DNA from 2 places in the Streptomyces sp. CG4 genome. Region 2 is predicted to be linked to the other one. Evidence: predicted binding sites of a transcription regulator. Region 2 holds the regulator's gene; the other holds the start of a gene.
What was found. Region 2 encodes HspR, which represses chaperone genes until heat shock. Its sites were predicted from a motif close to TTGAGNNNNNNNNNCTCAA; they were not measured.
Positions count from the first base shown of each region.

Region 1: lon (endopeptidase La) is a predicted target of HspR. The motif match lies at 1,739-1,757, and genes of this name have one in related genera.

Region 1 covers NZ_CP163525.1:3,325,910-3,329,317, forward strand. Annotated here, with positions in the region: gene lon (endopeptidase La) at 1-1,716, opposite strand, end outside; gene AB5L52_RS14955 (rhomboid-like protein) at 1,859-2,716, opposite strand; gene AB5L52_RS14960 (spermidine synthase) at 2,945-3,408, shown strand, end outside.
Region 2 covers NZ_CP163525.1:4,568,917-4,572,324, forward strand. Annotated here, with positions in the region: gene AB5L52_RS20755 (substrate-binding domain-containing protein) at 1-523, opposite strand, end outside; gene AB5L52_RS20760 (hypothetical protein) at 855-1,190, shown strand; gene AB5L52_RS20765 (heat shock protein transcriptional repressor HspR) at 1,281-1,727, opposite strand; gene dnaJ (molecular chaperone DnaJ) at 1,733-2,902, opposite strand; gene grpE (nucleotide exchange factor GrpE) at 2,945-3,408, opposite strand, start outside.

The DNA.
Region 1 (3,408 bases), 1.2 Mb from region 2:
TTCGTGCTGGGCCGCGACCTTGCGGAGCAGGCGGGCGATGGACCGCTCCAGGGTGCGCACGCCCGCCTCGCGGGTGTACTCGCCGGCGAGCTTGCGCAGCGCGCCCTCGTCGATGGTGACCTCGTCCTCGCCGAGTCCCGCCCGCTCCAGCTGGCGCGGGAGCAGGTGGTCGCGGGCGATGACGACCTTCTCGTCCTCGGTGTAGCCGTCCAGCCGGACGATCTCCATCCGGTCGGCGAGCGCCTCCGGGATGGCCTCCAGGACGTTGGCCGTGGCCAGGAAGACCACGTCCGACAGGTCGAGTTCGACCTCCAGGTAGTGGTCCCGGAAGGTGTGGTTCTGCGCCGGGTCCAGGACTTCGAGCAGGGCGGCGGCCGGGTCGCCCCGGTAGTCCGAGCCCACCTTGTCGATCTCGTCCAGCAGGACCACCGGGTTCATCGACCCGGCCTCCTTGACGGCCCGCACGATCCGGCCGGGCAGCGCACCGACGTACGTACGGCGGTGGCCGCGGATCTCGGCCTCGTCCCGGACGCCGCCGAGGGCGACACGGACGAACTTGCGGCCCATCGCGTGCGCGACGGACTCGCCGAGCGAGGTCTTGCCGACGCCGGGCGGGCCGACGAGGGCCAGGACGGCACCGCCGCGCCGGCCGCCGATGACGCCCAGGCCACGGTCGCCACGGCGCTTGCGCACCGCGAGGTACTCGGTGATGCGCGCCTTCACGTCCTCCAGGCCGGCGTGCTCGGCGTCCAGGATCGCCTTGGCGCCCTGGATGTCGTACACGTCCTCGGTCCGCTCGTTCCACGGCATTTCGAGCACCGTGTCCAGCCAGGTGCGGATCCAGGAGCCCTCCGGGGACTGGTCGCTGGACCGCTCCAGCTTGTCGACCTCCTTGAGCGCGGCCTCGCGGACCTTGTCCGGCAGGTCGGCGGCCTCCACGCGGGCGCGGTAGTCGTCGGACTCCTCGCCGTCCTGCTCGCCGTTCAGCTCGCGCAGTTCCTTGCGGACGGCCTCCAGCTGGCGGCGGAGCAGGAACTCGCGCTGCTGCTTGTCGACGCCCTCCTGGACGTCCTTGGCGATGGTCTCGGCCACGTCCTGCTCGGCGAGGTGCTCGCGGAGCTGCCGCGTGGCGAGCCCCAGCCGGGCCACCGGGTCGGCGGTCTCCAGCAGTTCCACCTTCTGCTCGGTGGTGAGGAACGGCGAGTATCCGGAGTTGTCGGCGAGCGCGGAGACTCCCTCGATGGCCTGGACGCGGTCCACGACCTGCCAGGCGCCGCGCTTCTTCAACCAGGTGGTGGCGAGCGCCTTGTACTCCTTGACGAGGTCCGCGACCTGGCCCGGCAGCGGGTCCGGCACGCTCTCGTCGATGCGCGCGCCCTCGACCCACAGGGCCGCGCCGGGACCGGTGGTGCCGGCGCCGATCCGCACCCGGCTCCGGCCGCGGATCAGAGCCCCCGGGTCACCGTCGGCCAGCCGGCCGACCTGCTCGACCGTGCCCAGCACACCGGTCTTGGCGTACGTGCCGTCGATGCGTGGCACCAGCAGCACCCTGGGCTTGCCCGGCTCCGACCGGGCGGCGGCCTGTGCGGCCTCCACCGCGGCGCGTACGTCGGCATCGCTCAGGTCCAGCGGAACCACCATGCCGGGCAGCACGACCTCGTCGTCGAGCGGCAGCACGGGCAGTACGAGCGTGAACGCCGTGGACTCAGTAGCCATGATCTCCCCTTCGGCAGTCAAGTTGAGCTATGCCGACTCAACCGCTGGGGATGGGCTGGTGTTCCCGGGGGTTGTTCGCTGTGAGCGATCACTTGTAGCCAAGGGGTGCCCGGGAGTTGCGCCCGAGAGTGGGGGCTGCTTCTCAGGCCGAGGCCGGCTGCGCCCAGCGGCGGACCAGAGGCCAGGTCGACACGCCGATCGTCAAGGCGATGAGGTGGCCCCAGTCCGTCATCGGGTCCGCGAACTCGATCAGGTCGCTCACGAGCAGCGAGCCCATCAGGCCGAGGACGGGCCAGCCGAGCCAGGGGCGGAGGATGCCGCACAGGGAGCCGATGCTGGCGGCCACGCCGAAGCTGATGCCGTAGTCGAGGCGGTGCAGTGAGGTGGTGGGGAGGTGGCCGAACAGGACGGCCAGGCCCACGGGGATCTCGGTGGCGAGGGTGGCCAGGACGTGGCCCGCCAGGAAGACGCAGGCGGTCCGCGCGCCGCCTATGCGCCGCTCCAGCGCGGTGAGCACCAGCACGAACGCGAGCGAGTACGGCGACAGGATGCCGCCCGCGATCCACAGCGCACTCGCCAGCAGCACCACCACGGGGGAGCGCACCAGGTGGGCCACGTCCGTGCTGGAGGCCTGGTAGAGGGCGTCCATCAGAGTGGGGGCCGCCACGGCCGCGATCACCGAGGTGACGGCCAGGACGGCCATGTAGACGAAGGTGAACGGGGTGCCGACCGGAGTGGGCAGCAGCCGCCAGACGCGCGGGATCCGTACGGCCTGGCGCGCCCCGACGGAGACGGGGGCGGGGACGGAGACGGAGACCGGGACGACGACGAGGTCCGCAACGGGGACGGGAGCGGGCGCCGTGGCGTGCCGCTGGCGCGGCATGCCGTCCAGCAGATCGGCGAGCACGGGGGCCGGGACGACGGCGGTGCCGTCGGACATGGGCAGGCCCCCCAGGGGTGGCGTCGCGGCCGCCGCTGGGCCCGTCACGGTCCGTTCCACGTTGCGGGACTCCTTCCGTCGCGCCCAACCCTTCGGGTTCCGGGGCCCGCTGTCTATGACCGACGCCACGCGAGAGCGGATTCACAGCAACCTCTCACGCTCCGCCGACGTCCATGCCCCGTACAAACCACCCAAACACATGCCCTACTCACAAAACTACGTGCGAGCCGCCGTGCCGCCATCCGCAATTCCCATGAACGACAGGACTCGTTCAAGCAGGATGGGGGCATGACTGCCGTGTACGACTCCCCCGAGGTCCTCGACCGGCGCGACGGCCCCTATGGCGAGGTGGTGCTGCGCCGACACGGAGTGCTCTTGCAGATCATCGCCAACGGCTGTTTCCTGATGGACACCTCCGACGGCCGCTCGGAACGGCTGCTGGTCGACGCCGCGTACGACGCGCTGGACGGCCGCCCGGAGCCGACCGTGCTGATCGGCGGCCTGGGCGTGGGATTCTCACTCGCACATGCCGCGGCCGACCCCAGGTGGGGGCGGATCACCGTGGTCGAGCGGGAGCCGGCCGTCGTCGGCTGGCACCGGGACGGGCCACTGGCCGAGGTGTCCGCCGCCGCGCTCGGCGATCCGCGCACCGACGTCGTGGAAGGCGATCTCGTTGCGTTCATCCGTGAGACTTGCGACACGTTCGACGCGATCTGCCTGGACATCGACAACGGCCCCGGCTGGACGGTCAC
Region 2 (3,408 bases):
TCACCATGACGATCTTGGAGGAGGAGTCGGCGCTCGAACCGAGTCCCGACAGCAGGGTGCGGCCCTGCACCTCGCCGACCAGTTCGTTGTCGAAGGAGACATAGGCGTCGATCGGGCCCTCGGCGAGACGGTCGTAGGCGATGACCGGAATGCCCGCGTCCTTGGCCTTCTTCACCTCGGCGGCGATCGCGTGCGAGTCGACGGCGTCGAGCAGAATGACGTCGACCTTCTCGTCGATCATCTTCTGCAGCTGCGAGGCCTGCTGGGAGGCGTCGGCGTTCGCATTCGCGTACTCGACCGTCCCCTTCTGGCCGGTGAGTTCGGCCACCTTGCGCTTGATGATGGGGAAGTCGAACTTGTCGTAACGGGTGTTGGCCTTCTCCGGCAGCAGCAGGCCCACGGTGAGGTCGTTGCCCTTGCTCGGGCTCGCGTCCCCGCCGGCCCCCGTCGCGTTCAGCACCCCACAGCCGGCGAGCGAGAGGGTCATCGTGGACGCGACCACGGATATGGCGATACGACGCATTCGAGGGCTCACTTCAGGTGCGTTCCGGACGTAGGGCTGCTATACGACCCAGGTGTCTGAAAAGACAACGCGGCGGCCACACCCGGCGTCAAGCGGAACTACTTAACGAGTCCGCAACACCACGCACGGCTGACTCTGTGAAGGCCGAGCGGAATCCCCTCCAAATGCTCTTTACGGACCCTCCATTCAAAGGGAGTTCATGGGCCGGCAAAAATCGGCACAACCGACTCGGCCCCCGGCGCGTCATGATCACCGAAAGGGCACGTCGCCCACCGATATCTTCACCTGTGCGAAGAGGAGACCGAATGGATCCGACCGGCCACTGCCCCGGGTGGCGCTGACCGTCGACGGTGCGCGGGCGGTCGTGGCGCCCGCCCGGGGACGGCTGACCCGGCGGTCGTACCGCGTCGACGTACGGCACGCGGGCCGCCACTGGCGGCTGGTGCCGGACTCGGTCCCCGGCAGCCGGCTGTCGCGCGACGGAGAGCGTCTCGGGGATCTCCGCTGCGAGGGCGACGGACGGGTGTCCGCCGTGTGGCGCGAAGGGGCGCGGCCCGACGCCACGGACGCGGCCCTCGGATACGCCCCGGCCGCCGCGTTCGGCACCGGCGCCCGGCCGATGTGGATGATCGCGACGGAACTGGCCGGCGAGCTGCTCCCCGGCTGACCCACGGTGCTCCCCGGCCGGCGCCGGATACGGCGAGGGGCCGGAAGGATCGTTCCTCCCGGCCCCTCGCCGTGTGCGTCCCGGCGCTGTTCAGTCCTGCTGCCGCTTGGGCCGCCACACCACCAGCGCGCTGGTCTGCTGGACCTCCTGGTACGGGACCAGGTCGCGGCGGTAGGAGGCGTGGACGGCGGCCTCGCGCTGCTGCATCGCGGCCGCCGCGCCGTCCAGGGCCGCCTCCAGCTCCGCGACGCGGGACTGCAGGGCGGCGACCTGGTTCTCCAGTTCGATGATGCGCTTGATGCCGGCCAGGTTGATGCCCTCGTCCTGCGACAACTGCTGGACGGTACGCAGCAGTTCGATGTCACGGGCCGAGTAGCGCCGGCCCCGGCCCGCGGTGCGGTCCGGGGAGACCAGGCCCAGCCGGTCGTACTGGCGCAGCGTCTGCGGGTGGAGTCCGGAGAGCTGGGCCGCCACCGAGATGACGTAGACCGGGGTCTCCTCGGTCAGTTCATACGGATTACGTCGACGGCCGTCCATCTCTTTCAGTCTCCCTTCGCGGCCTCGAACAGGTCCGCCCGCGGATCCTCACCCGCGGTCGCCTCGCGATACGCCTCGAGCGCGTCACGAGCCTTCCCCGACACGTCCTTGGGAACACACACCTCGACGGTGACCAGCAGATCGCCGCGGGTGCCGTCCTTGCGGACCGCGCCCTTGCCGCGGGCGCGCATCGTCCGGCCGTTGGGTGTGCCGGGCGGCAGCTTCAGGGTGACGGGCGGGCCGCCGAGGGTCGGCACCCGGACCTCGCCGCCGAGGGCCGCCTCGGCGAACGTCACCGGGACGGTCACCGTGAGGTTGTCGCCCTTGCGGCCGAACACCGGGTGCTCGCCGACGTGCACGACCACGTACAGGTCGCCCGCCGGGCCGCCCCGCTCGCCGGGCGCGCCCTTGCCGCGCAGCCGGATCCGCTGCCCGTCGGTGACGCCCGCCGGGATGCGGACCTGCATCGTGCGCGAGGACTTCGCGCGGCCGCTGCCCTTGCACTCCGGGCAGGCGTGCTCGGCGATCAGACCGCGGCCCTTGCAGTCGGGGCAGGGGTCGGTGAGCGAGAAGCCGCCGCCCGAGCCCCGGGCGACCTGCCCGGTGCCGACGCAGGTCGGGCACACGCGCGGTGTGCCGTTCTTGTCGCCGGTGCCCGAGCAGGCCTTGCAGGGCGCCTGGGAGGACATCCGAAGCGGCACCGTGGCGCCCTCGATGGCCTCCGTGAAGCTCAGCGTGACCTCGGACTCGATGTCCTGGCCGCGCCTCGGCTGGGTCCGCGTGCCGGTGGTGCCGCCGCGGTTGAACAGCCCCCCGAAGACGTCACCGATGCCGCCGCCGAAGCCTCCGCCCTGGGTGGTCCCACCGCCTCCGAAGAGGTCGCCCAGGTCGAAGTTGAAGGAACCGCCGGCGCCCGGCCCGGGGCGGAAGCCGCCGTTGCCGAACAGGGCGCGCGCGTCGTCGTATTCCTTGCGCTTCTTGGGGTCGCCGAGTATGTCGTTCGCCTCGGAGATCTCCTTGAAGCGCTCCTCGGCCTTGGTGTTGCCCTTGTTGGCGTCCGGGTGGAACTCGCGGGCGAGCTTCCGGTACGCCTTCTTGATCTCGGCCTCGGTGGCGTCCTTGGGGACGCCGAGGACCTTGTAGTAGTCCTTCTCGATGAAGTCCTTGGTGCTCATCCTCGACGTACCCCCTTTCCGGAGTTCCCCTCAGTGTGGTCGTCAGCCCTCGTCCGGGCCACCGTTCTCCTTGTCGTCGGTGGAACCGGTGGAACCGGTGGAGTTGGCGGAGCCGGTGGAGTTGGCGGAGCCGGCCTGCTTCGCCTCGGTGGTCTCCTCGGCGCCCTCGGCCTTGACCGTCTGTGCGCCGGGCTGCGGCTCGGCGACGGCCACCCGCGCGGGGCGGATGGTGCGCTCGCCGATGCGATACCCGGGCTGCAGGATGGCCACGCAGGTCGTCTCGGTGACGTCCGGCGCGTACGAATGCATCAGGGCTTCGTGGATGGTCGGGTCGAAGGGCTCGCCCTCCTTGCCGAACTGCTGCAGGCCCATCTTCGCCGCGACGGTCTCCATCGACTCGCCCACCGACTTGAAGCCGCCGACCAGTTCGCCGTGTTCCCGTGCGCGGCCGATGTCGTCGAGCACCGGAAGGAGCTCGGTCAGGAGGTTCGCGATGGCGATCTCCT